Regions from separate parts of the Brevibacterium sp. 2SA genome, predicted to be linked through region 1. Evidence: riboswitches for the same ligand, from Rfam matches in the RefSeq annotation. Region 1 holds a riboswitch; the other holds the start of a gene.
The links. A riboswitch is a leader RNA that binds a small molecule or an ion and turns the genes downstream of it on or off. The one in region 1 is predicted to bind thiamine pyrophosphate.
Positions count from the first base shown of each region.

Region 2: linked by a shared signal. The riboswitch ahead of FFS20_RS08000 (ECF transporter S component) and the one ahead of FFS20_RS10790 (TenA family protein) in region 1 are both predicted to bind thiamine pyrophosphate.

Region 1 covers NZ_SCMW01000027.1:14,162-29,674, reverse strand. The annotation lists gene FFS20_RS10810 (HutD family protein) at 1-344, opposite strand, end outside; gene FFS20_RS10805 (alpha/beta fold hydrolase) at 454-1,380, shown strand; gene FFS20_RS10800 (VOC family protein) at 1,435-1,797, opposite strand; gene FFS20_RS10795 (alpha-L-glutamate ligase) at 1,888-2,898, shown strand; TPP riboswitch at 2,906-3,010, shown strand; gene FFS20_RS10790 (TenA family protein) at 3,034-3,678, shown strand; gene FFS20_RS10785 (dihydroxyacetone kinase subunit DhaK) at 3,719-5,422, opposite strand; gene FFS20_RS10780 (hypothetical protein) at 5,476-6,624, shown strand; gene FFS20_RS10775 (uridine kinase) at 6,725-7,405, shown strand; gene FFS20_RS10770 (NAD(P)/FAD-dependent oxidoreductase) at 7,410-8,900, shown strand; gene FFS20_RS10765 (DUF418 domain-containing protein) at 8,996-10,327, shown strand; gene FFS20_RS10760 (DMT family transporter) at 10,315-11,292, opposite strand; gene FFS20_RS10755 (LysR family transcriptional regulator) at 11,412-12,314, shown strand; gene FFS20_RS10750 (EamA family transporter) at 12,282-13,331, opposite strand; gene FFS20_RS10745 (LysR family transcriptional regulator) at 13,403-14,338, shown strand; gene FFS20_RS10740 (hypothetical protein) at 14,259-15,164, opposite strand; gene FFS20_RS10735 (hypothetical protein) at 15,167-15,513, opposite strand, start outside.
Region 2 covers NZ_SCMW01000016.1:4,023-19,535, forward strand. The annotation lists gene FFS20_RS07970 (MarR family transcriptional regulator) at 1-46, shown strand, start outside; gene FFS20_RS07975 (putative quinol monooxygenase) at 210-530, shown strand; gene FFS20_RS07980 (biopolymer transporter Tol) at 541-849, opposite strand; gene FFS20_RS07985 (hypothetical protein) at 919-1,461, shown strand; gene FFS20_RS07990 (energy-coupling factor transporter transmembrane component T) at 1,466-2,287, opposite strand; gene FFS20_RS07995 (ABC transporter ATP-binding protein) at 2,298-3,800, opposite strand; gene FFS20_RS08000 (ECF transporter S component) at 3,800-4,429, opposite strand; TPP riboswitch at 4,455-4,563, opposite strand; gene FFS20_RS08005 (universal stress protein) at 4,644-5,606, opposite strand; gene FFS20_RS08010 (DUF4916 domain-containing protein) at 5,793-6,332, opposite strand; gene FFS20_RS08015 (MmgE/PrpD family protein) at 6,656-8,152, shown strand; gene prpB (methylisocitrate lyase) at 8,152-9,057, shown strand; gene FFS20_RS08025 (bifunctional 2-methylcitrate synthase/citrate synthase) at 9,054-10,175, shown strand; gene FFS20_RS08030 (enoyl-CoA hydratase/isomerase family protein) at 10,178-10,966, shown strand; gene FFS20_RS08035 (Ppx/GppA phosphatase family protein) at 11,023-11,988, shown strand; gene FFS20_RS08040 (glycerol-3-phosphate dehydrogenase/oxidase) at 12,196-13,869, shown strand; gene FFS20_RS08045 (MIP/aquaporin family protein) at 13,918-14,640, shown strand; gene glpK (glycerol kinase GlpK) at 14,745-15,513, shown strand, end outside.

The DNA of each region.
Region 1 (15,513 bases):
TCGGCGACGACCATGAGGTTGACGGCGAAGGTCGGGCCCGCGAGGTCGGTGAGCGCGACGGCGTCGGACCCGGAGAAGCGCAGCGGAGATCCCGGGCCGGCCCGGTGCGCGGTGCCGGCGATGTCGAGGACCACCTCGGCGTCGGTGGGAAGGAACGTCCGGTCGAGGCCGGGCAGGGACGAGAACGGACCGGTCCGCTCGAGGCGGGCGATGCTCAGCCGCCACGGACGCCGGTCGGGGGTGAGCGCCGTGGAGGCGTCGAGGGAGACGAGCTCGGTCGTCTCGCCCGCGCCGTTGGCCCAGGGAACAGGGACGATATCGACGAACGACGCGATGATCTCCATGCCGTCCATCGTAGGTCGCCTCCCGTCGTCAGCGCGGCCTCCTCGTCAGCGGCCATCACGGGCGAGGGGCTAGCCTGGGAGCACACGGACCTCCGGCAAGGAAGCAGCGATGACCGTTCAACCCCGCCCTGACTCGTCTGACATGTCAGGCTCGCCGCACCTCGATCCCGGTGTCGGCCTCACCGAGGAGGTCGTCACGCTCACCGATGGCCGTCGCATCCGCACCGTCACCGCAGGTGATGCGCCCGGTCCGTGCGTCGTCTTCGAGGCGGGCATGGGTGCCTCGGCCGCCGCCTGGACGCACATCCAACGGGAGGTCGCCACCCGCGCCCGCACCGTGTCCTACGACCGCTCGAACATCGGCGGCAGCGCTGACGACCGGAGTCCGCGCAGTCTCGAGCGGATCGTCGATGACCTCGCCGAGGTGGTCGACCGGGTCGCCGGGAACGAGCAGGTCGTCCTCGTCGGCCACAGCTGGGGCGGACCGATCGTGAGATTCTTCGCGCACCTCAACCCCGACCGGGTCGCCGGGATGGTGCTCGTCGATGCGACCGCCTCGGCGATCCTCTCCCCCGCAGTCGCAGCCCTCAACGCCGGTTCGATGCGGCTCGGGTCGCTGCTCATCCGGGCCGGCCAGGGCGATCGCTTCACCCGGACGCTCCTGCCCGACGGGGCATCACCGCAGATCACCGAGGCAGACCTCGCCCTGTTCTGGCGCGACTCGCTGACCCAGCGGGCGATGCGCATGGCGCTGAGCGAGGAACGGCACGTCACCTCGTCGATCGCGCTCATCCGGATGCTCGAACGCGACGGCGGACCGGACGTGCCCGGCGTCGTCCTCCAGGGCGGCCGGCAGCGGGGACTGCTCGAGCGGAGGATGCGCACGCGGCAGAACGCGGCGGCGGCCGCGATCGCCGACGCGATGCCGCAGGGCACGCTCGTCGTCCTCGAGGATGCCGGGCACCTCATCACCCATGAACGCCCCGATGCCGTCGTCGACGCCGTCGACGACGTGCTGGGTCTCCGGCGTCACTGAGCCTCAGTTGACGCAGCGTTTCAGCTGACGCAGCGTTTCAGTTGACGCAGTGTTTCAGTTGACACACAGGCAGAACGGGTGACCGGCCGGGTCGAGGAAGACGCGGAACGTCTCCCCCGGCTGGACGGCGGCCTTCCCGGCGCCGAGTCCGATGACCTGCGCCTCGGCGGCATCGAGGTCATCGACCATGACGTCGATGTGCATCTGCTGCGGGTGTTCCTGGCTGGGCCAGCTCGGGGCGTGGTAGTCCTCGACCTGCTGGAAGCAAATGGGCGGCCAGGAATCGGACGTGATCTCTGCCCATGTGCCGTCGTCGTCGACGCGGACCTGCCAGTCGAGGAGTTCGCCGTAGAACTGGGCGAGCTCACCAGCATCCGGAGCATCGAGAACGACCACGGGCTGCTTTGCGATAGCCATGGTCCCGAGTCTACGCCGCAGGGCCGACACGACCCAGGGAATCACCGTCTCGATAGAATTGTTGAGCAATACACCCATGAGAGGACATCGATGAGCACGCACACCCTGCCGGTCGCGGACGGTCCCGCGGTCTACGTCATCCACGACAATCCCGAGTGGATCCCGCCGTTCGCCGACGCCTTCGCTGAACTCGGCGTCGAGCTCGTCGAATGGCTGCTGCCCGGTGCCGCGATCGACCTCGCCGCCGCCCCGCCCGAGGGCGTCTTCTGGTCCCGACTCTCGGCATCCTCGCACACCCGCACCGACCCCCACGTCAAGGAGTACGGGCGAGCGGTCCTCGCGTGGCTCGAGGCCGCCGGCCGCGCCGTCGTCAACGGCTCGCAGGTCCTCGAGCTCGAGGTCAGCAAGATCCGCCAGCACCGCGCCCTCGCCGCGCACGGAATCGACGTGCCGACCACCTCGGCGGCCTTCGGATCAGCGGCGATCACCGAGGTGGCTGCCGGGTTCACGCCCCCGTTCATCACGAAGCACAACCAGGGCGGCAAGGGACTGGGCGTGCGCCGCTTCGACTCGCACGCCGAGCTCGAGGCAGCGGTGGCCGACTTCGCCCCCGGCGGGTCCACCGAGGCGATCGACGGCATCACCCTCGTCCAGGAGTATCTGCAGCCGGCCGCGCCGTTCATCACGCGCGCCGAGTTCATCGGCGGCCGCTTCCACTACGCGGTCGCCGTCGACGTCTCCGCCGGATCCTTCGAACTCTGCCCCGCCGATGCCTGCGTCATTCCGGGCACGGCCGGCAGCCTCGGCGGCAGTCAGTTCACCCGGCGCGAGGAGATCACCGCCGACACCCCGCTCATCGGTCGACTCGAGGCGCTGCTGACCGAGCTCGGCATCGACTTCGCCGGAGTCGAGTTCATCGACACGGCCGATGGCCGGCAGGTCGTCTACGACATCAACACGAACACGAACTACAACGCCGGGGTCGAGGCCGGGGAGCGTGCGGCCGGCCGCCAGCCTGCCGCTGTCCGGATCGCCGAGGTGCTCGGCGCGAAGCTCGCAGCCGTTCGTCGTGACGCAGCGGAGGCGGCACCCGTCGGCTGATAGTCTTCAACCACCACAGGGGAGCGCCGCGACCGGCGCTGAGAGTGCGCACGCAGACCCTTTGAACCTGATCCGGGTGACACCGGCGGAGGAAGATGGAGGCTCATCACGATCACAGTCGCGACCGGCGGGGCCGTGGCCGGACTGCGGGCGAGTGCCGAAGCGGAGTGGACCGCGGCGACCCATCACCGGTTCGTCGCCGAGCTCTTCGCGGGCACCGTCGACGACGCGGTGATGGCGAAGTACCTCGTCCAGGACTATCAGTTCTTCGATGACTTCCTCTCGATGCTCGGCGCCAGCGTCGCCCACGCCGACACCATCTCCGCGAAGCTCCGGTTCGCCCAGCAGCTCGGGTTCCTCGCCGCCGATGAGGATTCGTACTTCCTCCGCGCCTTCGCCGAGGTGGGGGTGGAGCCTGCGGACTACACCGATCCCCAGCTCACCGAGGTGACCGCGGGGTTCCGCGGTGTCATGCGTGAGGCGGTCGCCGCGGCGTCGTATCCCGACGTCCTCGTCGTCCTCGTCATCGCCGAATGGCTCTATCTCGAGTGGGGTGAGCAGGATCGAGCCATGCCGAGCCGCGACCTCCACACCGACTGGATCGACCTCCACCGCGGAGAGGCCTTCACCGGCTGGGTGCAGTTCCTCGTCGACGAACTCGAACGGGTGTACCCGCGCGGGGACGATGCGGCGTCGGCCGCCGCCCGGCAGCGCTTGGCCGATCTGTGGCAGCGGGCCGTCGGGCTCGAGCGCGCCTTCTTCGACGAGGCGTACCGGTGACCGCGCTGCCGGGTCCAGGCTGCCTCTCGTACCGGCCAGGCTACTTCTCGTAGACCTCGGCGGCAGCGGAGAAGAGGAGCGAGATGCCCACGGCCCCGGCGTCGGGGGTGCCGGCTCCACGGCCGTCGACGTAGCTCGCCCGACCCCGCCTCGCCTGCATGTCGGCCGTCGCCTGTGCGGCCTCGGCGGCGGTCTGCGCGGCTGAGGCGAATCCCTTCCCGAACGCCGAGGCGGTGGGATGGAGGACGTCGACGACTGTCCGATCTCCGGTCTCTGCGCCGCCGACGCGCTGGATCGCCTCGCATCCGGCCGCCGTCGCCCGCTCCCAGAGGACCTGTGCGGTCTCGCGGTGGGTGTCGGGGTCGAGTTCGGCGTAACCGGCACTGAGCTCCTGGAAGAGCAGTCCGAGGAGCGGTCCGCTCGTGCCGCCGACGCCGCCGAGGAATGCCGCTTCGGCCGCGGCGAAGCCCGCGGCCTCGGAGGAGTCGACGAGTCGAGTCGCGTGGCGCAGTCCACCGCGGAGGTTGTCCCCGAAGTCCCCGTCACCGCCGACCTGATCGAGTTCCGTCAGGTGGGCGTGCTGCTCCTCGACGAGTTCGGCGAACCGACGGAGCACAGCGGTCTCGAGATCCGCGTCCCCACCAGCTGCCGTCCGCTGCCGCAGAGAGACGGCGGGAGCCGTCGGCTCCTGCGCACTCCGCGTCGCCGCTGTCGTCGCCACCGCCTCGGCGTGCGTGGGCTCACCGCCGAGTGCCGGGAACGCCGCGGTGCGGGAGGCGGCGGTCCACCAGTCGAGCCAGGACGGCTGCAGGCGCGTGAGGGTGAGGGAGAACCCGGTCATGTCGAGCGCGGTGACAAAGCTGCCGACGAGGGAGGCGGCGATCGACTCGCCTGCGGTCTCAAGCGCGGCGCCGAGGGCGTCGTAGACGTTGAGGAGCTCGATCTGGGTCGTCGCGCCGAGGCCGTTGACGAGGACGAGGAGGTCGCCGTCGGCCGGGGTGCCGGGAACCGCGGCGAGGAGCTCACGGCACATCCGGTCGATGAGGCTCTCGAAGCCGTCGTGCGGAATCGAGGTCGCGGCGCGCTCACCGTGGATGCCGACGCCGTATTCGAGGGTGCCCTCGGGAAGGTCGAACGCGGGTCGACCAGTGTGGGCATCGGTCTGGGCGCGAGCGGCCACGGCGAGGCTCCGGGAGCGGGCGACCACCTCGGCGCCGAGATCGGCAAGGTCGTCCAGACCCCATCCGGCGTCGGCGGCAGCACCGAGGATCTTCTCGACGATGACGGTGGCGCCGGTGCCGCGTCGACCGGTCTCGGTGTCGTCGCTGTCGGTGGCGATGTCGTCGTCGACGAGCACCGTCGCCACGGGGATACCGGCGGCGCGGAGACGTTCGGCGGCGATGCCGAAGTTGATGACGTCGCCCGTGTAGTTCTTGACGATGTGGAGGACGCCGTCGGGACCGGCCACCGCCTTCGACGCCGCGAAGATCTGCGCGTTGTGCGGTGAGGCGAAGACCTCGCCGGGGACGGCGGCGTCGAGCATGCCCGGGCCGACGAAACCGACGTGCATCGGTTCGTGACCGGAGCCGCCGCCGGAGACGAGGCCGACCGTCCGCGTCGGGGACTGCGCTGTCGCGCTCACGTAGAGCGGGTCGGTGTTGAGCGCGACGAGGTCCCCGTGGGCCCGGGCGAACCCGGCCAGCGCTGAGGGGATCGGGGTGGACGAGACGAAGAACGCGTTCATGACGGCCAGCCTAACGTCCGGTCATGCCGGGCACCACGTGGCACTATTGTCCGATGAACGATTCCCCTGTCGAGTCCGAGCGCATCCCGTTCGGGCTGCTCTGCCCTGAGATCATCGAGAGTGTGCCGCCGAGGTTCTTCCCCACCGCCGTGTGGGGGTATTTCGAGACGGAGAACGCGGACGGGGAGACCGGGTGGATCGAGCGCACCTCCGACGGGGCGTCGTACGCGACGATCCTCTCGCAGATCTCGGGCTTCCTCGTCGAAACCGAAGCCGCGAATGCGTGGGTCGACGACGAAGTGCCGGTCGATGACGATGATGCGGATGACCCTGACGTTCCCATCGCGCCGGTGTCCAGCGGTGACGTCCTCGTCGCAGAGGCCTCTGCGGCGCTGTCGAACCTCATGGTGTACCCGTTCCCTGACGGGCACGAGGCCACCGGCCGCTACGTCGCCCTCATCTGCGATGACGATCCGTTCGAGTCCGGCAACGTCGAACTCCTCACCGAGGACGTCAGCAGCGATCTCGTCGAGGGGCTGCTCCGGGTGGCTCGGGCGCGGTTCGCCGAGACGTTCTCGTTCAGTCCGTTCGATGACGACGACGAGGAATCGGAGGACAACGAGGGCAGCGCGGACTCGCCCGTGACGTCCCTGCCGGACGTGACGACGTTCGGCGAGCTCTTCGCCGGCTGGGTGTTCCTGCCGCTGCCGGAGGACGCCGATGTCAGCGCCGTCTGGTCGCTCCTCCTCGCCACCGACTCGGACGGCGGCATCCAGCGGTACACCCGGCGCACGCCCCTGCTCGATGAGAATGTCCTCGCGGGTGCCCTGGCACGGATGACCTTCGAGGTCGAGGCGCGACTCCTCGACAGCTTCGACGATGACGACGACCCCACGCGTCTGATGCGGGAGACACTGCCCGAACTCAGCTCCCTCGTCCCCGACGACTCACCGACGCGTCCGCTCGATCCGCGGGTCGCCACGCTCGCCACTCGGGCCCTGCCCGCCGGCGAGACCCCGATCGCCGCGAGTCTCCTCCTCTTCGGCACCGATCGTCTCGGGTCGAGCACCGTCCTCTGCGACTGGGTGACGACACCGGATGCGGTCGCGATCGGCGATGAGGAGTTCGACGGCTTCGAAGAGCTCGGCCTCCTCCGCTCGGCTCTGCGCGACCTTCTCCAGAACGGCCTCGGCGAGTTCTGACCGGTGTGACCAATCCTCCGGATCCTCCGACGAGCACCGGCCGAAGCTTTGACGCTTTCGGCGTATTCTTCAACCGGGGAGCGTTAGCATCAGTCGTGTGGTGACCACCCGGCAGACAGTTCTCTGGCAGCTAGTCAGGAGTATCCGCGGCGTCCGTCCCGGCAACCGCGCCGTCATCGCCGTCGATGGGGTCGATGGTGCGGGGAAGACGATGCTTGCCGACGAGCTCGAGGAGCTCGCCGCGGAGGACGACGGGCGGCGCCTGGCGAATCTCAGCATCGATGGGTTCCATTTCCCGAAGGCACGTCGATACGCGCAAGGGATGGGCCCGGAATCGTTCTACCGTGACTCGTACGACTATGACGCGTTCGTCGACTCCGTCATCTCTCCATTCCGCGCAGGCGAGTCGCCCGTCCGGGCGATCTGGGATGTCGACGCTGATGAACCAATGCCAACGACACGGCTGTCTCTGCCAGCCGATTGCGTGCTCATCGTCGACGGCATCTTCCTCCACCGCCCCGAGCTGCGCGAACTCTGGGACGCCAGCATCTGGATCGACGTCCCCTTCGACGTATCCGTCCCGCGCGGCAGCGAACGCTTCACCGGAGACCACGATCCCGACCCGGAAGGTGCCTCGAACCATCGCTACGTCGGAGGACAACGCCTCTACTTCGAGGAGTGCGCTCCCTGGGAGAGAGCGACCTGGGTCATTGACAACACCGACCTCACCCGACCGCGGTTGCGCTCCACGCGCCACCCCGATCCCGACATGAGAGACTGAAGCCATGAGCACTGAGCTGGATGTCGCTGTCGTCGGATCGGGTCCCAACGGTTTGGCCGCCGCCGTGACGATGGCCAGGGCGGGACTGTCCGTCGAGGTCTTCGAGGCCCAGCCGACGATCGGCGGCGGAGCGCGCACCCTCGACCTCGGGCTCGCACCGGGCATCACGAACGACATCTGCTCGGCCGTCCACCCGCTCGCGATCGCCAGCCCCTTCTTCGTCGACTTCGACCTGCGCGCCCGCGGCCTGAAGTTCACCACCCCGGAGATCTCCTACGCCCAACCGCTCGACGGGCAGCCCGCCGCGCTGGCGTTCCACGATCTCGCGACGACGGTCGACCACCTCGGCGACGCCGGCCCGGAATGGGACCGGTTCTTCCGTCCCCTCCTCGAGCGCGTCGACGACACGATCTGGCTCTCCCTCGGCGACAAGCGTTCGATTCCCCCGACCCTGCGCGATGTCGACGGGGTCGCGAACATCGTGAAGTTCGGGATGCGGCTGCTCTCGCAGGCGAGTCCCGCGTGGAACATTCCGCTCTCCCACGAGACCACGCAGGCGCTCTTCACCGGTGTCGGCTCCCACGCGATCGGCCCCCTGCCGGGCATGGGCACCGCGGCCACGGCGACGATGCTCGCGACGATCGCCCACGCCGGCGGCTGGCCCTCCCCGATCGGCGGGTCGCAGGCGATCACCGACGAACTCGTCGCCGACCTCGAAGCCCACGGCGGCAGGGTCACCGCCGACGCCCGGATCAGCCACGTCTCCGATATGCCCGCGGCCCGCGCCTACATCCTCGACACCTCGGCGCTGAATGCCGCCCAGATCTTCTCCGGCCTCCTGCCCGCCCACGTCGACCGCGCCCTGCGGGCGTTCAAACACGGCAACGCCGCGGCGAAGGTCGACTTCGTGCTGGGCGGCCCCGTCCCCTGGGCCGACCCGAACGTCGCCCGCGCCGGCACCGTCCACCTCGGCGGCACCCGGGCGCAGATGGCCGAGGCCGAGGGCGACGTCGTCGCCGGCCGCATGCCTGCCCACCCCGTCTGCCTCGTCTCCGACCCGACGGTCTTCGACCCCTCCCGCGAGGTGAACGGACTGCGGCCGCTGTGGACGTACTGCCACGTCCCCTTCGACTGCCCGATCGACCCCGCCGACTACATCATCAGGCAGCTCGAGCGCTTCGCCCCCGGCTTCCGCGACACGATCGTCGACTACCGATCGGTGCCCGCCTCTCAGATGGCCGAGCACAACCAGAACTACCAGGGCGGGGACATCGCCACCGGCATCATCACGTTCTACCGCATGCTCGCCCGCCCGCGGACGAACTGGGACAACTACAGCCTCGGCGTGCCCGGCGCGTACCTCTGCTCCGCGGCCACCCCACCGGCCCCCGGCGTCCACGGCATGAACGGCTGGTTCGCCGCCCAGCGCGCGCTCAAGCACCGCTTCGGCATCGACGAGACCCCGAGCCTCGCCCCGGAGACCGTCACCCGGTAGCCGCGCCGGCGACGACCGCACCCCCGCACCACCGACAACTGCCCCTGCCCTTCCAACGACTCTGACTCTGCCCATCCCCGCACGTTAGGCACCGCATGAGCCATCCGCCCCAGCCGCACATCCCGCCAAGCCCACAGCCCCACCCACACCCCGCTCCCCCACCGACCGCGGCACCGCCTCGGCGCGCATTCGCCCCCGACCTCGCCCGCGGCTTCATGCTCTGCCTCATCGGGATCGCCAATGTCTCGACCTACCTGTGGGGCACGTCGGGCGTCAACTCCCTGTCCGGCCATCCGCCGAGCGACTCTGCCCTCGACGTCGTGCTGTCCGTGCTCACGATCCTCTTCGTCGACGGCAGCATCTACCCGATGTTCGCGTTCCTCTTCGGCTACGGCATCGTCCAGTTCGCCCGCAACCGCACCGCCGCCGGCGACAGCCCCCAGTCGGTCACGCGGATGCTCCTGCACCGCCACCTCTGGCTCGTCATCTTCGGCTTCGTCCACGCCGCGCTCCTCTTCGGCGGCGACATCCTCGGCGCGTACGGCCTGTGCGGGCTCGTCCTCGGCTACCTCATCGTCAACGCGCGCGACCGCATCCTCACCATCACCGTGTGGGTGCTCACCGGCGTCCTCGTCCTCTTCATCCTCGCCCAGATCGGGTTCGTCGCACTGGCGCTGGCCTTGGGAGGCGGGGCCGGCACCGAGGTGGCCGCTGAGTCCGATGGGGAGGACTTCGTCGCCGCCAACGCGATCCTCAGCAGCATGCTCACCCAGGGTGCTGACGAACCGAACTACCTGATGACCATCGGCATCCGCCTCCTCGTCTGGGTGATGGCGACCGTGCTCGGCATGCTCGCGCTCACCGTGCCCATTGCCATCATCCTCGGCGGACTCGCCGCCCGGCATTGGTGGATCGAACCGCGACCGGCGGTGCCGGGGATTGCACCCGACGCCGAGGCGGTCCGCCGTCCCCGTCTCGGCCTCGTCGCCGCGATCGGCATTCCCGTCGGTGTCCTCGGTGCGCTGCCCCGGGCTCTCGCGTACCTCGGCTGGGTGCCGGAGGACGCGGCGTTCGTACAGCTCTTCGGCGGTCTCGGCGCCCTCACCGGCGCCTGCGCCGGCATCGGGTACGCGGCTCTGTTCGGCCTCATCGGGCTGCGCGTCCAGAACCGCCCGCCGAGACTGCTGCTGCCCGTGGCCTACCTCGGCAAACGCTCGCTGAGCTTCTACCTGCTCCAGTCGGTGGTCTTCGCCCCGCTGCTCGCCGCGTGGGGTGTCGGCCTCGGTGAAACGTGGAACACGACCCCGGCGTTCCTCCTCGCCATCGGCGTGTGGCTCGTCTCGCTCGGCCTCGCGACGTGGTTGGAGAGGAAGAATGCGAAAGGCCCCGCCGAGGTGGTGCTGCGCCGGCTCACCTACGGACGGTGAGGCCGGCGCCGGGGTCGGCGTCGCGGAACGGCGCCGGTGACCACGGCCACCGCCCCGACGACGAGCGCGGCACCGAGGAGCTGGTCGCGTCCGTACCTCTCTCCGAGGACGATCGCCGCTGCCGCCAGAGCGAGCACCGGCTGAAGGAGGAGAAGACTCGCTGTCACGCTCGCCGACAGTCGCGCGCTGCCGTGGTGGATGAACAGCCAGGCCGCGACCTGCCCGACGAGGGCGAGGACGATGAGAAGGCCCCACGACCTCGGTGAGATCCCGGAGAACTGCAGTCCGCCGGAGAACTGGGCGATGCCCGCCGAGGTAAGGGCGGCCGCCCCGGTCGCCCAGGTGAGCGGCTGGAGCGCAAGGCGCGCACCGGTCCCCGTCGCCCGGCGGTTGAGGAAGAGGTAGGTTCCGTAGCCGAGCCCGGCGAGAAGACCGAGGAGCACGCCATCGATGCGGATCCCGCCGGGTCCCGGTCCGCCGATCGTTTCGCCGCCGCTGCCGCCCAGGCCGCTGACGAGGCCGACGCCGACGAGCATGAGCGGCACCGCAACGAGGAATCGCCGCCGCGGGCGTTCGCGATCGATGAGGAACGCGAGCAGCGGGAGCACGATGACCTGGATGTTGATGAGCACTGTCGACACTCCGGCGCCGACGAGGAAGATCGACGCCGTCCACGCGCTGTAGTCGATGCCGAGGGCCACCCCCGCCGCGATCGACCACGCGATGCCCCGGGCCGTGAGCCGAGTCTTGCGGCGCCCCTCCCACAGGGCGAGGGGAATGAGCGGGACGATGGCGATCGCACAGCGCAGCACTGCCGTCGTCGCCGCGTCGATGCCGGCAAGCTTGACCACGACCGCCGAGACGGACAGGCAGACCGCGCCGCTGAGCACCGCGGCAACCGCCCAGCCGGTGCCGCGAGCCGACTCAGTGTCTGCCTGGGCCGACGGTGCCCCGTTGTCGTTCATGATTCGACACTAGGCTCATTGACTGATCAGCACTACTTCTCATTCATTACCTAGGATGATAGGAATTTCTTAGTAGTCGAACTATCGACGCGAACGGACTGAGGCGAAGGGGACGACCGATGGATCTCGAGTGGAGCCGCCTGCGGATCCTCGACGCGGTGGCGCGCACCGGATCGGTCACGCACGCCGCCGAGATGCTCCACCTCACCGGGCCTGCCGTCTCCCAGCAGCTGCGTCGGATCGAGGCGGAGATCGGCCGACCGGTCGTCGTCGCCGCTGGGCGGGGAGTCAAGCTCACCGACGCGGGACGCCTCCTGGCCGACTGCGCGGCCCAGGTCGCCGAGCTGACCCAGCAAGCGAAGAACGATCTTGATGACGGCGCCGATCTCTCGGGCACGGTGCGGATCGGGGCGATCGCCTCGGCGATTCGCGGCTTCCTCACACCTGAGCTGGTCGCCCTGCGAACGGTGCACCCCGGTGTCGTCGTCACCCTCGAGGACGGGGAGACCGATGCCCACCTCGACCGGTTGACGCGCGGGAGTCTCGATCTCGTCATCGCCGAATCGTGGGGCGCGGCCCCGCTGCCCCTGCCGGCCGGTGTCACCGCCGCCGTGCTGTTCCGCGAGCGCGGCTACCTCGCGCTGCCCGCCGACCATCCTGCGTCCGCACACGCGACCGTCGACATCCGCGATGTCGCCGACGAGGTCTGGTCGACCTGCGCACGGGACTCCCGCGACCACGCGGCGCTCGTGCAGATCGCCCGCGCCGCCGGGGTCGATCCGGTCATCCGACACTTCGTCGCCGACCCTCACACGCAGAAGACGCTCGTTGCACAGGGGCTGGGGCTCGCCTGCCTGCCCTTCAGCTCTCCCCCGGCCGATGCGGAGGACATCGTCTACCGCCGGCTTACCCCTGCCGCCCATCGTGACATCACCCTTCTCACCCACGACTGCACCCCGAGCCGTGCCGTCGCCGCAGTCAGAGATGCCCTACTCGACGGCGGGAGTGCACTGCCGCGCTGAACGAGCCTCAGACGCGCGGCGTGACTCGGTCTCGGACCCGACACCAGCTACGGGGCCGGCCGATTCCGGCACGATGGGCACGGGATCGGGCACCGCCTCGGCGATCGTCCCCTTGGCTGCCCGCAGTCCGGCACCTGCCCGCTGCCCGGCACCTGCCCGCAGCCCCGCGCCGAGGACGCCGATGATGACGAGTGCTGCCCCGCAGAGCTCGCCGACGGTCACGGTCTCCCCGAAGACGAACCATGCCGCGCTCATGCCGACGATGGGCACGAGCATCGAGAACGGTGCGACGACGCCGGCGGGGTTGCGCGAGAGCAGCCACGACCACACGCCTGACCCGATGACCGTGGCGATGACGACGGTGTAGACGAGCCCGGCGATGCCGAGCAGACCGGTCGGCGTCGCCAGCGTCGTCAGAGAGGCCCCGATCCGGTCAGGGCCTTCGACGAGCAGGGCGAGGAGGAGCATGGGCACGGGCGGGACGACCGACATCCACATCGTGAACTTCACGGGCTCGACCGAATGCGCCTGCCGGTTGCAGATGTTGCCGATCGCCCAGCCGAAGGCGCCGGCGAGCGTGAGGAGGAACGGCAGGAAGCTCGCGCTCGAGTCGAGCCGCTGCCACCCGACGACACCGAGTCCGGCCATCGCGAGCAGGAGGAACGCCATCTGCGAGCCGCGCACCCGCTCCCGCAGCACCGTCATCCCGAGGAGGACGGTGAATGGCCCCGAAGCCTGGAGGACGAGGGAGGCGAGTCCGGCGGGCATGCCGGCGGCCATCGCCCAGTAGAGGAACGCGAACTGGAGGATGCCGAAGCCGAGCCCGTAGCCGAGGATCCACCGGAACCGCACCCGCGGCATGGGAACGAAGAGGAGTGCGGGAATCGCGAGGAGGGAGAAGCGCAGCGCGACGAGGAAGAACGGCGGGAACTGGTCGAGGGAGAGGTCGATCGCGAGGAAGTTCAGTCCCCACATCACGGCCACCGAGGCGGCGAGGAGACAGTGTCGGAACGTCATGACTCCATTCTTGGCCGGCTCATTCATGAGCACAATCGCAAAGATCTGAACTGTCCTTGTAGCATTGCTTCATGGTCATCGACCCGCGGCACCTCGAGCTCCTCCGCCTCCTCGATGAGCGCGGCAGCGTCACCGAGGTCGCGCGCGTCACGCACCGCACCCCCTCGGCGGTCTCCCAGCAGCTGCGGCAGGCGACCCGGGAGCTCGGGCACGCCCTCGTCGAACCGGCCGGACGCGGACTCGCGCTCACCCCGGCGGGGCGGCTGCTCGCCGCGGGCGGACGCGACCTCGCCCGAACGCTCGCACGCGTGCAGGCGGACTGGGAGGGCCACCTCGGCGAGCCCGTCGGGGAGATCACCCTCGCCGGCCTCCCGAGCGCGCTCACCTACCTCCTGCCCGACGCCCTGCGCGAACTCCACCGGACGCACCCGGGTCTGCGGTTGCGGACCTCGGATGTCGACCTCGCCGAACACGAGTTCGCGGCCCTGACCAGTGATGTCGACATCGTCATCGCCCACAGCCTCGTCTCCGACCGCCCGGCCGGCACGGACGGACTCACCGTCGTGCCGCTCGCGCAGGAGCCGATCGACGTCGCGATGGCCACGGCCCACCCGCTCGCCGGGAGGACCGAGCTCACCCCGGACGATGTCGTCGACTGGCCGTGGGTCGGGGTGCCGCACGGGTACCCGTTCAACTCGGTGCTGCTCTCCCTCGCCCACGTCACCGGCCGCGACCTCGACGTCGTCCAGCGCATCCGCGACAACCGGCTCATCGAGGCGATCGTCGCCTCGAGCGATCAGCTCGCCCTCCTCCCCCGGTTCACGACGCCGCGGGACGCCGGGCTCACCCTCGTCCCGCTGTCGGGGGTGACGACGATGCGCTGGGTCGTCGCCGTCATGCGCCCGGACACCGCCGAACGCGTCGCGGTCAGGCGCGTGCTCGACGCGCTGACGCGAAGCGACGAGGGACGAGCTTCTCCAGAGGCAGGAACGCCGCCCAGCAGATGACGGTCGGGAGGAAGTGGATCCCGAGCGCGAAGTACGTCATGAGGTGGAAGAGGCAGAAGAAGGCGACGATGAAGTAGATCGCCTTGCCCTTGACGAACAGCGCGACCGGCGAGAGGAACTCGAAGACGAGCGTCGCCCACTGGGCGGCGATGAGGAGTCCCGGCATCTCGAGGAACGGCTTCGACCATTCCGCCCCGCGGCGCATGAGCGCCCAGATGATGACCGCGCCGTTGGCCCAGTCGGTGATGTCGCCGGACGCGATCCACTTCATGAGCACCGAGTAGAAGTACGTGAGGACGACGGAGATCTGGACGACCCGCAGCGCCCAGCCTGCCTTCGCCGAGGTGGTCCCCACCTCCCGGAACCTCGCGACGCCGACCGTGGGGAGGACGACGGCGGCGATGACGAGCGCCATGTGATCGTGGGCGACGTACCCGTAGCCCTGCGTGTAGAACATCCACGCCCCGAAGGTGATCGCGACGATGATCCCGCTCGTGCGCTGGAGGATCCCGATCGCGGCGAGCACGCAGAAGGTGATGATGAGGGCGAGCAGGATCTGCGCGCCGAGGACGCTCACCGGTGGGATGCCGAGCACCCGGGCCAGCCACAGCGGCTGGTAGAGCTCGGGCGTCCACCCGTGCGGGATGACGTCACCGGAGATCGTGAGGACGTCGATGATGATGAAGACGTAGATGATGAAGCGGAACACCGCGACCCGCGCCAGCGGCACCTGCGGCATGAACCAGCGGAGGAAGGCATTGCGGTGGTCGGGCAGGGTCGGCGACAGAGTCCCGGCGGTCGTCGCGGTCGTGGTCGAGGAGGCCATGGTCACTGCACCTCCCACGTCGCGAGGGTCCGGGTCACAGGTTCGCCGACGCTGCGGCCGTTGTCGAGCTGCGTCGTGTCACGGCAGAGGATCATCTCCTCGGGCTCGGGCTGACCGGGATGGAGCCGGATGTAGGAGTCGGCGAGCGTCTGGAGCAGCTCGGGATTGTCGATGACCCGCTGCAGCTGGGACTCGACGTCACCGCGCTCGATGCCGACGGTGGCCGTGTTGAACGCGAGCCGGGTCGGTTCGTCCTCACCGGGGAACCGGGCGGCGATGCACGTCGAGTTGACCTCGCCGTTGAGATCCTTCGCCGTCGCATACTGGGTGAGGGAGCCGAGCGGGAAGA
Region 2 (15,513 bases), on a different contig from region 1:
AGAGCGCGACAGCCTCGTCGCATTGCTGCGCCGCGCGACGGCCTGACCGCCGGCGCGGTGCCCCGCGCGACTGAGCCCACCCCGATGAGCGCTCGGACTCGTCAAACCTCTGTGATCGTGATTGGGTGGAGACATGGCCGACCGGCCCAGGCGACCGTGCCTGAGACCCGGTGCGGTCGGACCACCGTCACCACGCGCAGAGGAGAATCATGATCTTCATCGTCGTCAAGTTCGACGTCAAGCCCGAGAACGCGGAGTCCTTCCCCGAGGTGGTGCGCGACTTCACCGAGGCGACCCGCGCCGAACCCGGCAACCTCTGGTTCGAATGGTCGCGCAGCCTCGAGAAGCCCAACGAGTACGTTCTGCTCGAAGCGTTCACCGACGACGGTGCCGAGCCGCATGTCAACAGCGATCACTTCGCCGCCGGGCTCGAATCGATGCGCCCGCTGCTCGCCTCGACGCCGAAGATCGTCTCCCGCAAACTCGACGGCGACGGCTGGGACGAGATGGGCGAACTCGTCATCGACTGACGAGGTCAGCTCAGCGATCGAGTTCGCTCAGCGCCTCCTCGGCGCGGGCGAGCCGGTCGGCACGCGGCATCTCCCACCACTTCTCGCCCCGCTCGCCGAGGCCCCGCTTGGCGACGCCGACGCGCTCTCGAGCCGCCCGCAGGGCTGTGTCGTCGGCTGCCGTCTTCGCCGACCGCACCGCGTTGCGGGCCCGCCCGAGGTGGCTCTTCAGCTGCTCGACGAGAGCGTCGGGAAGTGCGGGATCGGTGCGCCGCCACCGTCGTCCGCGCACGACGAGCCACTTCTCGTCCTCGGTGTACCCATCCGCATCCGTCACGATCGCAGTCTAAGCCGCGCAGTCTGTGCCGCTCGGCCGAATCAGCGCGCCCTGGCTGGCTACACTGACACCATGGTGACGCGAGCACAGAACATCGAGTCCATCGAGAAGGCCCTCGGCGAGCCCTGGGCGCAGACCCGTCAGCGGCTTGAAAAGGCCGGGGGCAAGGACGCGAGCCACAAGGAACTCGCCGATGCGCTCTACCCGCAGTTCGACGGCGTCGTCGACAACCACGGCTGGTGGGTCCAGGGTGCCGTCGTCGCCTACGAGCAGGAGATCGGCCGACGGATTCCCGGTCAGCGCGCCGACGGCACCTTCGACGTCGCCGTCTCCCGCACCGTGACCGGACAGCGCGGAGACGTCATCGACCGCTTCGCCGCCCTCGTCGACGGCTCACTGGGCGGGGTCGCCCTTGACGGTGAACCCCGCCCGTCGACGACGGCGAAGCGCTCGTTCTGGCGCGCCGACCTCGCTGACGGGACGAAGATCGAAGCAGCCGCCGAACCGAAGGACGACGCGCGCACGCGCCTCACCCTCACCGCCTCGAAGCTGCCGAGCGCCGAGTCGCTCGAGGAGTGGCGGGCACACCTCAAGGACCTCATCGCCGAGGTCTGAGACCTCAGCCTGGAATGATCGGGTTCCACGTCCCGAGCACCAGCGCCGAGGCGACCGCGACGACTGCGACGACGACGGCGAGGACGAGGACGACCGCATCAGCGGTGCCGAACGTCGAGCGCCTGCGCCACGTCCTGCCCGGCCGCCCGAACGCCCGTCCCTCCATCGCCATCGCCAGGGTCGTGCCACGGCGGATCGATTGGACGAGGAGGACGAAGATGCCTGCGAAGAGACTGCGGGTGCGCCGCAGGATCGACCCGCCGGCGAGTCCTCTGGCCCGTCTGGCCATCGACAGGGTCTGCCATTCGAGGACGAGGAGGCCGAGGAGGCGACTGGCCGCGAGGATCGAGATGACGACGGTCTCGGGCAGGCGCAGGTGCTGGACGAGGGCATCCGAGAGGTCCCTGGGATCGATCGCCGAGGCGAGGACGACGAGCGGGATCGCCAGTGCCAGGGCGCGCACGAAGATCGCCGCAGCCGACTCCAACGACCCGGTCGTCATGAGGATCGGACCGACGTCGACGACGGTGGCTCCCGTCTTCTCGGCGAGGATCGCCGTGCCCCATGCGGCGAGGAGCGCCCCGACTGGCAGGAACCACAGCCGTGTGAGCGCCGCCTTGAGGTCGAGCCCGGTCAGCGGCAGGGCGAGGAGTGAGAACCCGAGGATGATCCCCGCGGAGACGACGTCGATGCTCAGCAGCGCTCCGACCATGAGGATGAGTGCGACGGCGATCTTCGTCAGCGGGTTGCAGCGCACGAGCGCCGTGCGGCGCACCACGGGGATGAGCTGACCCGGATCCTCGACGGTGACGCGCTCACGGGTCATTGCTGCACTCTCACTCAACGCGCTCACCCCGCAGAGTCTGGGCCGCCGTGCCGAGCGTGAAGCGGCGGGCCCCGATCGCGTCGAGGAAGTCGAGGTCGTGGCTGACGGCGACGACAGCGCTGCCGTGGTCGAGGACGTCGAGGAACAGGGCGACGAGTCCCGCCCACGTCAGCGCGTCCTGCCCGAACGTCGGCTCATCGACGATGAGGACCTGGGGGCGCGGAGCGATCATCGCCGCCACCGACAGGCGACGCTTCTCCCCGCCGGAGAGACCCTGCGGGTGGGCGTCGGCGATGTCGGCCAGTCCCAGGGTCTCGAGCAGCTCGGTTACCCGAGCGTCGACCTCGGCCGTCGACCAGCCGGCCAGTCGCGGACCGAGGGCGAGCTCATCGGCGACGCTGGACTTGAGGAACTGATGCTCGGGTTCCTGGAAGACCATGCCGATGCGCGGGGCGAGGAACTTCGAGGGCCACGTGAACGGCCGTGCCTCCTTCGCCCCGGCGGCAAGCGGCCCCGCCGCACGCACCACGCCGGAGAACTCGGGGATGAGGCCGGCCAGGGTCAGTGCCGTCGTCGACTTCCCGGCCCCGTTGGCGCCGACGATGCCGAGCGCCTCGCCCGCCCGCACCTCGAGGTCGAGATCGGTCGCCGCGGGCACGGTCGCCCGTGGTCGGGCGACGCTCAGGCGCTCACCGACGAGCACCGGGGACCCGAGCCGGTCCTGTGCTCCGGTTCGCGCGGGCACCGTCCAGCGGTCGGTCGCGGTGGGGGACCCGGATTCGGGCAGCCAGATCCCGGTGGCCTTGAGCACCTCGGTGAGTGCCGGATCACCGAAGACCTCATCAGGGGTGCCGTGGGCGACGATGCCGGCGCGGCCGAGGACGATGACGGTGTCGACGTCGTCGCTCCACAGGCCCACCCGGTGCTCGACGACGATCATCGTCGCCGCAGTGGACTCCTGGACCGTGAGCACGGCATCGCGGACGGCCCTCGCCGAGACGGGGTCGATGTTGGCCGTCGGCTCGTCGAGGACGATGACCTCGGGTGCCATCGCATGGATCCCGGCGAGCGCGAGCCGCTGCTTCTGGCCCCCGGACAGTGCCGCCGTGGGGTGGGACTGGGGAAGGTCGAGGCCCATGGCGGCCAGGGAGGCGTCGATCCGCGCGTCGACCACCTCGGCGGGCAGACCGAGGTTCTCCATTCCGAACGCGACATCGTCACCGATGCGGGAGAAGATCACCTGCGAATTCGGGTCCTGGAGGACGAGCCCGGTGACACCTCGGCGGGGGTCGGGCGCGGCCTCGCCGACGAGGAACTCACCGCCTGACTCCCCGGCCTCGGTGGGCAGGACCCCGGCGATCGCATGGAGGAGCGTCGACTTCCCCGCCCCCGACGGGCCCAGGAGGAGAACCTTCTCACCTGGGGCGATGTCGAGGTCGACGGGGCCGACGGCGAGGCTGTCCCGATCGGCGTGCCGCCACGAGTATCCGTGGGCGCGGATCGGCAGGCCCATCAGCGCACGCGGCCGGAGGCGAAGGAGCTCAGCGCCCCGGTCTTGGCGATCGCGCGGTAGGCGTACCAGGCGCCGATGCCGGAGATGACGACGCCGGAGATCATCGCGCACACCGCGTAGGCGAGCTGGAAGTCGAACTGCCACTCGGCGTTGTAGAGGATGTTCTCGCTCACGGCCATGAACGCCGCGGCGACGAGTCCGGACAGCGCGGTCACCCACAGGGTGAACTTCCGGTAGCCGAAGGCGGCGAAGACGAGTTCGGCACCGAGGCCCTGGAGGAAGCCCGAGAGCAGCACCGTCGCCCCGAAGTGGGAGCCGAGGACGCCTTCGACGGCGGCGGCGAGGAGTTCGCACAGCAGCGCGGCCCCGGGTTTGCGGATGATCGCCCCGGCGAGCGGTCCGGCGAGCACCCAGAGGCCGGCGATGAGGCCGATCGAGGGCGGGAACGCCTGGAAGGCGAGTTCGATGCCCTTCCAGCTGGCGGCGAGCACCCAGAAGATCAGGCCCACGGCGATGCCGAGGACCGCGGTGACGACGTAGTCGACGACCCGCCACTTCTTCGTCGGCGGGGCCTGGGTGAATGCCGGTGCCGTCGTCGAGCGGGAACCGGGCGTGGTGGTGTTCGGCATAGCGCCTCCTCGTGTCTCAAGGAGGGGTAGAAGAGTCTCGACTTCCTTCGGCGGTGCTAGCCGCATCAGGTTCGAGGGTCTGCAGCGTCATCTGCACTCTCAGCGCCCTTGGCGGCGCTCCCCTGTCGTGTGCGCTCCACTGTACAACACCTGACGATCCCCGGCACCGCGCGTCTGCGGGGCCGGGGATCGTCAGGTGCGGTGGGGGAGGGACTCAGGCCGGGACGACCATGACCGGGCCTTCGGCATGGTGGAGGACCCCGCGGGAGACCGATCCGAGCAGAGCGGACTTCACGGCTCCGCGACCCCGAGTGCCGAGGACGGTCAGCTGCGCGGTCTTCGTCGCCGCCGACAGCAGCACTGCGGCATCGCCGATGAGCGCCGAGGTGGACACCTGGAGTCCGGGGAACTGGCTGCGCAGCTCTTCGGCGTCCTTGTCGAGTTCGGCTTCGATCTGCCGCTGCCGGCGATCGGCGACGTCACCGCCGAGTTCGAGCTCCGGGTACCAGTAGAGCCATTCCTCCCCGGACGGCAGCACTGTGACGATCTCCAGATCGGCGTTGCGCGAAGCGGCCGCCTCGGCGGCGGTGAACATCGCGATCCGCGCGCCCTCGGACCCGTCGACGGCGACGACGACCGGGCCGCTCGTGTCCCCGCGGTGCGCCGAATGGCGGGGGACGACGATCGTCGGGCAGTGGGCGTGCGGTGGCAGGGCCGTCGAGACCGACCCGAGCATGCGGCCCATGAAGCCGCCGCGTCCGCGGGCGCCGACGATGATGACATCGGCGTTGGCGCTGAGGTTGACGAGGACACCGGCGGCGTCACCGGATTCGACGGCGTACGTCACCGGACCGGGATGGTCGGCAAGGAGTTCGGCCGCCTCGGCGAGCGTCTTCTCCGCTGCCCGCATCGCGGCTTCGTCCTCGGGCTCGGACGGGATCGAGGCCATGTTCGGGTAGATCATCAGGGGCATCGTGAAGGCCGTGACGACGGTGAGGGGAACACCGCGGTGCAGCGCCTCGGCGGCGCCGTAGCGCAGGGCAAGGGCTGCGAGCTCGGATCCGTCGAAGCCGACGAGGACGCCGAGGTTGTCGGTGAGTCCGGACTCGGAGGCGCGGGTGTCGGTCGGTCGGGCCTCGGCCGGGTTCGCGGCGGACGAGCGGGAGTCAGCAGTCATGGCAGTCCTTCCATCGGGGCCTGACCAACCCTGACGGGGACGACGGCCCCGAAAACCGTGTGCCGTCCTCGTCGCCCTCAGTGTACCCAAGTGTTTTCTACGCCGTGTAGAAGACCGCGAGGCGGACGGATTCCTCTCGCGTGCGGCGCGTGCCCGCGTCCGGGGTGACGCCGGGGGAGGGGTGCCTCAGACGGCGAAGCCGAGGTAGCTCAGGGCCGAGCGGATGATGTGCTCCTGGCCGTGGGAGAGCTCGGCGACGATGTCGGAGCGCAGCGCCTCGGCGGGGGTGAGCCAGTCGAGGCTGAGCGCATCGGCGCGCGGGGTGCACTCGCCGCGGACCTCCATGACGAAGCACATCGAGATCGCGTGCTGACGCGGGTCGTGGAGGAGCGAGGTGCCCTCGGTGGGGAAGTACTCGGCGATATGGAACGGGGCGATGGCCGGCGGGACGACGGGCAGCGCCATCGGGCCGAGGTCGTTCTCGGCATGACGGAGCAGGGCCTGGCGGATGCTCTCGTGGTAGCGGATGCGTCCGCCGACGACCTCGCGGCCCAGGGTGCCGTCGTCGAGGCGGCGCAGCAGGAGGCCGATCTGCTCGACGTCTCCGGCCTCGCCGACGCGGACCGGAATGGCATTGACATAGGGGATGGGGAGACGGCGGCGAAGCTGGGCGAACTCGTTGTCGTCGAACCAGTTCTCGTCGAAGTCGAGGGCAGTGCGGGTCATATCCCGATTGTGTCACAGTTCACCTCGCCCGGCGGCGGTCGCGGGCCTGCTCCGGCGGTGGTCGAAGGCCTGCTCGGGCAGCGTCGTCACCACTGGGTCGGACCTCCCGGCACAGCCCGCCCACCTCGGCGTTCGCCTGCCGGGTCACCCGGGGTGGTGTCGGGCGTCACCGCTCGGGTAAAGTATCTTGATGTCAAGATAAAACTCTGGCCGGGCCCGCGGACGCAGCAGTGACGTGGCCTACAGTTGAGACAACCACTCCCCAGGCCTGCAGCGGTCGCGACATGGCCAGCGGCGGTCAAGGACGATTGAAGGGATTGCTCATGATTGATCATGAAGTCCGTACCCACAAGAGCTCAGAGAACCTGGCTCGTGAAGACCAGCTCGCCTGGAAGATCGCAGAAGTCGCCTCCGACACCACCCCGGTCGATGCCGACGTCACCGAGATGGTCATCAACCGCGTCATCGACAACGCCGCCGTCGCCGCCGCCTCGGTGAACCGCTCGGCTCCCACCCACGCCCGCGAACAGGCGCAGGCGCACCCGCTGCGCCCCGGCGCCACGATCTTCGGTCTGCCGCTGGGCGACCGCTTCTCCCCGGAATGGGCGGCCTGGGCCAACGGCGTGGCCGTGCGCGAACTCGACTTCCACGACACCTTCCTCGCCGCCGAGTACTCCCACCCCGGCGACAACATCCCGCCGGTCCTCGCCGTCGCCCAGCACATGGGCATCGCCGGTCCCGACCTCATAGGCGGCATCGCCACCGGCTATGAGATCCAGGTCGACCTCGTCAAGGGCATGAGCCTGCACGAGCACAAGATCGACCACGTCGCCCACCTCGGGCCCTCGGCGGCCGCCGGCATCGGCGCGATGCTCCACCTGCCCACCGAGGTGACCTTCCAGGCGATCCAGCAGGCCCTGCACGTGACGACGGCGACCCGCCAGTCGCGCAAGGGCGAGATCTCCTCGTGGAAGGCCCACGCTCCGGCGTTCGCCGGCAAGATGGCCGTCGAAGCCATCGACCGCGCGATGCGCGGCGAGGGTGCGCCCAACCCCATCTACGAAGGCGAGGACGGCTTCATCGCCTGGATCCTCTCCGGCCCCGAGGCCCGCTACACGATCCCGCTGCCGGCCAAGGGCGAGGCCAAGCGCGCGATCCTCGACACGTACACGAAGGAGCACTCCGCCGAATACCAGGCGCAGGCGCTCATTGACCTCGCGCGCAAGCTCGGCGGGGAGATCGAGGATCTCACGAAGATCAAGCGGATCGTCATCCACACCTCCCACCACACCCACAACGTCATCGGCACCGGCGCCAACGATCCGCAGAAGATGGATCCGCAGGCCAGCCGTGAGACCCTCGACCACTCGATCATGTACATCTTCGCCGTCGCGCTCGAGGACCGCGGCTGGCACCACGAGGACTCCTACACGCCTGAGCGCGCCGCGCGCCCGGAGACGGTGAAGCTCTGGCACAAGATCGAGACGACCGAGGATCCCGAGTGGACCCGCCGCTACCACTCGACGGATCCGAACGAGAAGGCCTTCGGCGGTCGCGTGGAGATCGAGTTCGAGGACGGCTCGACGCTGACCGACGAGATCGCCGTCGCCGACGCGCACCCGCTCGGCGCCCGCCCGTTCGTCCGTGAGAACTACGTCGAGAAGTTCCGCACCCTCTCCGAGGGCATCCTCACCGACACCGAGCAGACCCGCTTCCTCGACCTCGCCGAGAACCTCGAGAACCTCGACGCCGCCGGCGTCGGACAGCTGAGCTTCACCGTCGAGGGCCTCACCCACAGCGGATCGAAGGGAATCTTCTGATGCTCGGCGCCACCGCCACTCCGGCCGAGCGCCGGAAGCAGTTCCGCGACCTCCTCGCCGGCAGCGAGATCGTCCAGTTCCCCGGCGCGATCAACCCGCTCAACGCCCAGATCATCGAGCAGACCGGGTTCGAGGGCGTCTACATCTCCGGGGGTGCGTTCTCCGCGGCGATGGGACTGCCCGACATCGGACTGACCACACTCACCGAGGTGGCCGACCACGGTCGGGCGATCGCGCGGGTGACGAACCTGCCGACGTTCATCGACGCCGACACCGGGTGGGGCGAGGCAATGAACGTCGCCCGCACCGTCCAGGAGTTCGAGGACGCCGGCCTCTCCGGCATGCATCTCGAGGATCAGGTCAACCCGAAGCGGTGCGGCCACCTCGACGGCAAGGAGGTCGTCACCACGGCCGAGATGAACCAGCGCATCGCCGCCGCGGTCCGGGGCCGCCGGGACGAGAACTTCGTCATCTGCGCCCGCACCGACTCCCGCGCCGGCGAGGGACTCGACCGGGCGATCGACCGGGCGAAGGCCTACGCCGATGCCGGCGCCGACATGATCTTCCCCGAGGCCATGCGGGACCTCAGCGAATTCGAGCGCTTCGCCGCGAGCGTCGACGTGCCGATCCTGGCGAACATGACGGAGTTCGGCAAGAGCGAGCTCTTCACGACCCAGCAGCTCGCCGACGTCGGGGTGAAGATGGTGATCTACCCGGTCACGACCCTGCGTCTGGCCATGGGTGCGATCAAGTCGGGGCTGCAGACGATTCGGGACGAGGGGACTCAGGTCAGCCTCGTCGAGCGGATGCAGACCCGCGCGGACCTCTACGACACCATCGACTACGCCGCGTACAACGAATTCGACTCGGCCGTATTCAACTTCTCACAGGAGGGTCACCAGTGACCGAAGAAATCAAGAAGGGACTCGCCGGCGTCGTCGTCGACACCACCGCGGTCTCGAAGGTAGTCCAGGAAACGAACTCGCTCACCTACCGGGGCTACCCGGTGCAGGAGCTGGCGGCCAAGCGCAACTTCGAGGATGTCGCCTACCTGATCTGGAACGGCGAACTGCCCACCGAGGAGCAGCTGGCGGAGTTCAAGGCCCGCGAGCACGCCCAGCGTGAGATCTCGCCCGAGCTCGTCGACATCATCCTCGGCCTGCCCAAGGACGCCCACCCCATGCACGTCGTCCAGACCGCGGTCGCCTACCTCGGCGCCGTCGACCCGGACGCGGACTCGGAGGGGGAAGAAGCCAATCTCGCGAAGGCCGAGCGCCTCTACGCGCAGCTGCCGACGATCGTCGCGATCGACCACCGGCGCCGGCACGGCCTCGACCCGGTCGCCCCGACCACTGACCTCGACTATGCCGCGAACTTCTTCAAGATGGTCTTCGACGAGATGCCCGCCGAGGAGGTCGTGCGCAGCTTCGACATCTCGATGATCCTCTACGCCGAGCACTCGTTCAACGCCTCGACGTTCACCGCCCGCGTCATCACCTCGACGACCTCCGACCTCTACTCCGCGGTCGCCGGAGCCGTCGGGGCGCTCAAGGGACCGCTGCACGGCGGGGCGAACGAAGCGGTCATGGCGATGCTCGAAGAGGTCGGCTCCGCCGACCGGGCGTCGGCGTGGATCGACGATGCGCTGGCGCGCAAGGCGAAGATCATGGGCTTCGGCCACCGCGTCTACAAGAACGGCGACTCGCGCGTGCCGACGATGCGCAAGGCGTTCGAGGAGATGGCGGCGGTCAAGGGCGCGAACGATCTGCTCGACCTCTACAACACGTTCGAAGAGGACTTCGTCTCCCGCAAGGGCATCTACCCCAACCTCGACTACCCCTCGGGGCCGGCGTACCACCTCATGGGCTTCGACACCGATCAGTTCACGCCGATCTTCGTCATGTCCCGCATCACCGGGTGGACGGCGCACATCCTCGAGCAGCAGGCGAACAACGCCCTCATCCGTCCGCTGAGCGCGTACGACGGCGAGCCGCAGCGCGAAGTCCCCGACGCCAGGGGCTGAGCATGAGCGCGGACGAGCCCTATCGTCCGACCGCACTCGAGGGTTTCGACTTCACCGTCACCGGTGGGGTCGGAACCCTCGTTCTGACTCGGACGGACAAGCGCAATGCGCTCTCGCGCGCGATGTGGCGGGCCCTGCCGGAGATCATCGCCGGGGTCGACGCCGATGACTCGATCGGCGCGCTCATCATCACCGGCGCCGGTGGTCACTTCTCCGCGGGCTCCGACATCGCCGACCTCGACGTGCCCATCGCCGATTTCTGGCAGCTCAACTCCGCCGCCGAAGCGGCGGTGGCGGGCTCCCGGACCGTGACGATCGCGGCGATCGAAGGCAACTGCGTGGGCGGGGGCACGGAGATCGCCGCGGCCTGCGACATCCGCATCGCCGCCCCCGGGTCGAAGTACGGGGTGACCGCGGCCAAGCTCGGCCTCGTCTACCCGCCCGGCCCCACCGAGAGTCTCGCCCGGGTCCTCGGGGACGCGTGGGCCAGGTATCTGCTGCTCACCGCCTCGATCGTCGACTTCGACCAGATGCACCGGCTCGGGTTCTTCCATGAGGTCGCCGAGGCGCCGCTGCGTGCCGCACAGGCGCTGGGGGAGCGGGTCGCCGGTCTCTCCCGGCTCAGTCAGCTCGGGGCGAAGTCCGTCCTCGGCGGCACGCTCTCCGACGACGTCGCGCCGCCTCGGTGGCTCGATGAGGCGTACCGGGCGGAGATCGCGCGCGGACAGGAGGCGTTCTTCGCCAAGCGGACACCCGAGTTCGGGTTCGGCGTCGGCGACTGGCAGGACTGAGGGCGCAGCCGCCGCGGGAGGTCAGTGCAGGCTGATCTGCGGGATACACTGAGCCAATGCGCCTCGCAGTCCTCGATATCGGTTCCAACAGCGTCCACCTCCTCGTCGTCGACGCTCATGTCGGGGCACCCCCGCTGCCGGCGACCTCGCACAAGGAGGTCCTGCGGCTCGCCGAATACCTCCGGCCCGACGGGTCGATCGACGAGGCCGGTCAGCAGCGGCTGCGGGACTTCGTCGCCGAGGCGGTCGAGATCGCCGAGGATCAGGGGGCCGAGCAGATCCTCGCGTTCGCCACCTCGGCGGTCCGCGACGCCCCCAACGGGGAGGCGCTCATCGCCTCGATCAGCGACCAGCTCGGGGTCACCCTCAACGTCATGTCCGGCAGGGACGAGGCACGCGTGACGTTCCTCGCCGCCCGCCGCTGGTTCGGGTGGTCGGCCGGCAAGATCCTCCTCCTCGACATCGGCGGCGGTTCGCTCGAGATCGCGGCCGGTCAGGACGAGTACCCGCAGGCGGCCGTGTCCGTGCCGCTCGGCGCCGGACGCACGTACGCCGACTTCATCCCCGACCCGATCCCGACGCCCGAGGACATCCACCGGCTGCGGAAGTACGCGCGCTCCCAGATCGGCCGGATCGCCGGAGACATCAACCGCGTCGGCACCCCCGACCACGTCGTCGGGTCCTCGAAGACGTTCCGCTCGCTCGCCCGGATCGCCGGCGCGGCCCCGAGCGGCGACGGCATCTACGTGCCCCGCAAGCTCTTCCGCCGCGACCTGCCCGGCATCATCGACACCCTCTCCAGCCGCACCCCCGAGCAGCGGGCGACGCTGCCCGGCGTCTCCGAGGCCCGTGCCGGCCAGGTGCTCGCCGGGGCCATCGTCGCCGAGGCGGCCTTCACGATCTTCGACGTCTCCGTCATGAGCATCTCCCCGTGGGCGCTGCGCGAGGGCATCATCATGCGCAAACTCGACTTGCTGGATTCGGCGGAGGCCACCTCGGCGATGCGCGCAGCCGCGGATTAGGTCACGGTTCGACTCCGGCTTTCGACAATGGCCGGAATCACCCTCTCTGCGGTTCCCATTTGTCTCCGCCGCCTGCTAGCTTGAGATTACCGGCCGGTCACCTCGGCCGTATCTCGAACGGGGCCTCGCGCCCCGAATCCTGGAGGCAAGACGGCAATGCGAAACGGCGAGCTATCCCCCTCGTTCCGTGAAGAGTCCCTGTCCGCGATGGCAGCCACGACGCCCGAGGATCCGCTCGACGTCTTCGTCGTCGGCGGCGGGGTCACCGGGGCCGGCGCCGCCTTCGACGCGGCCACCCGCGGACTCAAGGTCGGCGTCGTCGACGCCCACGACTGGGCCTCGGGCACGTCCTCCCGCTCGTCGAAGCTCATGCACGGCGGTCTGCGCTACCTCGAGATGCTCGACTTCAAACTCGTCGCCGAGGCGCTCAAGGAACGCGACCTGCTGCTCACGCACACCGCGCCCCACCTCGTCGAACCCGTCGCCTTCGTCTTCCCGTTCGAGCACCGCCTCATCGACCGGGCCTTCATCGGCTCCGGTGTCCTCCTCTACGACACGATGGCGACCCGGCCCGGCCGCAAACGCGCCGTGCCCATGCACCGCCACCTGGGCAAGAAGACGCTGAGCGCGCACTTCCCGGGCCTCGCCGACGACGCCGCGGTGGGAGCGCTCGAGTACTACGACGCGAAGGTCGACGACGCCCGCTTCGTCATGACCCTCGTGCGCTCGGCGGCGAGCTTCGGGGCCGCGGCGGCCAACCACGTCTCCGTCATCGACTACCTCCACGACGGCGACCGCGTCATCGGCGTGCGCGCCCGCGACGGCATCTCCGGCCGCGAATTCGACGTCTACGCCCGCCGCACCATCCTCGCCGGGGGAGTGTGGACCGAACAGCAGCAGGACCTCGCGAAGGCCGACGCCGGGCTCAAGGTGCTCGCCTCGAAGGGCGTCCACATCACCGTCGACCAGGACAAGATCAAGGCCGACCCGGACACCGGCATCATCTCGAAGACGGAGAAGTCCGTCCTCTTCGTCATCCCCTGGGACGGCTACTGGGTCATCGGCACCACCGACACCCCGTGGAAGGAGGACGTCGCAGCCCCCGTGGCGACGTCCGACGACATCGACTACCTCCTCGAACACGCCAACGCGATCCTCGAGAACAAGCTCACCCGTGACGACGTCATCGGCGTGTACTCGGGTCTGCGTCCGCTCCTGCAACCGGTGCAGAAGGACGGCGAGGCCTCGACGAAGGTCTCCCGCGAGCATACCGTCATGGAGGTCGAGCCCGGGCTCTCGGCGATCGCCGGCGGCAAATTCACGACTTACCGGGTGATGGCCGAGGACGTCGTCGACTTCGCCCTCGGCGAGGACGCGAAGGACCGGACGTCCCTGACCGAATCCGTGCCGCTCATCGGCGCCCAGGGCGTCGGTGCGGTGCGCCGCGGCCAGGCGAGCATCGCCGAGCGCTACGGCTGGGACGAGACCCGGGTCAAGCGGCTCATCCGCCGCTACGGCACCCTGGTCGAAGACCTCCTCGACCTCATCGACGACAACCCCGAACTCGGGCAGCCGCTGCCGGGAGCCGACCGCTACCTCGGCGCCGAAGCCCACTACGCCGCCACCTGCGAAGGCGTCGTCCACCTCGACGACGTCCTCGAACGTCGGATGCGGCTCAACTACGAGGTCCGCGACCGGGGGCGGGCCGCCGCCGCACCGGTGGCCGAGATCGTCGCCGCGGTCCTCGGCTGGGACGCCGACCGGGTCGCGGCCGAGATCGCCGCCTTCAACGCCCACGTCGACGCCCAGGTCGCCGCCGAATCGACGCACGACGACGCCGCGGCCGCAGCGCTGGTCGAAGCCAGCTGGGGGACCCGCTAGCCCGTTCCATCCCCATCTCAACAAAGGAGTTCACACACCATGGGACAGATAGGCACAATCCTCCTCCATGAGACGGCGGGCACGGCCATGCTGCTGCTGCTCGGCGTCGGTGTCGTCGCCAACGCCATCCTCGCGAAGACGAAGGGCAACGGCGGCGGCTGGCTGATGATCTCGTTCGGCTGGGGCCTCGCGGTCTTCGCCGGCGTCTACGTCGCCTACAAGTCCGGCGCGCACCTCAACCCGGCAGTGACGCTGGGCATCCTCGCCAGCGGCGCCGATCAGTACGCCCCGGGCATCGACATCACGGTCGGCACGACGTTCGCGTACCTCATCGCACAGCTCGTCGGCGCCACCATCGGTGCGATCCTCGCCTGGCTCGTCTACAAGAAGCACTACGACGCAGAAGGCGAACCGGGCAATATCCTCGGCACCTTCTCCACCGGCCCCGAGGTCCGCAGCTACGGCTGGAACGTCCTCGCCGAGGTGATCGGCACCTTCGTCCTCGTCTTCATCATCCTCCTCTTCGGCGGCACACCGAGCGGCCTGGGACCCCTCGCCGTGGCCCTCGTCGTCGTCGTCATCGGCGCCTCCCTCGGCGGTCCCACCGGCTACGCGATCAACCCCGCCCGCGACCTCGGACCGCGCATCGCGCACACGATCCTGCCGATCCCGAACAAGGGCAGCTCCGACTGGAGCTACGCGTGGGTGCCGATCGTCGGCCCCATCCTCGGCGGTGTCATCGCGGGCCTCGTCTCCCAGGCTTTCATCTGAAGCCGTGCCCAACCGCGCCAGGCCGTGACATGCTAGAGGGCAACTGGTGCACCCACCCACTCAAGAACGGTGCCCACCGGCACTGATCGGACACAGGAGTCTCCATGAGCCAGGACAAGTACATCCTCGCGATCGACCAGGGAACCACCTCGTCCCGGGCGATCGTCTTCAACCACGACGGGCAGATCGTCTCGAGCGGCCAGCTCGAGCACGAGCAGATCTTCCCCCGCGCGGGCTGGGTCGAGCACGACCCGAAAGAGATCATCCGCAACACCACCGAGGCGATCGGCCAGGCGCTCTCGCGGGCCAACATCAACCGCCACCAGCTCGAAGGCGTCGGCATCACCAACCAGCGTGAGACGACCCTGGTGTGGAACAAGAACACCGGCGAGCCCGTCTACAACGCGATCGTCTGGCAGGACACGCGCACCCAGAAGATCGCCGATGAACTCGGCGGTGAGGAGGGTGCCGACAAGTACAAGGACCGCGTGGGCCTGCCGCTCGCGACGTACTTCGCGGGACCGAAGGCGAAGTGGATCCTCGACAACGTCGACGGCGCCCGGGAGGCCGCCGAGGCCGGTGACCTCCTCTTCGGCACGATGGACACGTGGGTGCTGTGGAACCTCACCGGCGGAGTCAACGGCGGCGTCCACGTCACCGACGTCACGAACGCCTCGCGGACGATGCTGATGAACATCGACACCCTCGACTGGAATGCCGACATCGCCGCGGACATGGGCATCCCGCTGTCGATGCTGCCGGAGATCAAGTCGTGCTCGGAGATCTACGGCTACGGCGCGAAGAACACCCTGCTCATCGACACCCCGATCTGCGGCATCCTCGGAGACCAGCAGGCGGCGACGTTCGGGCAGG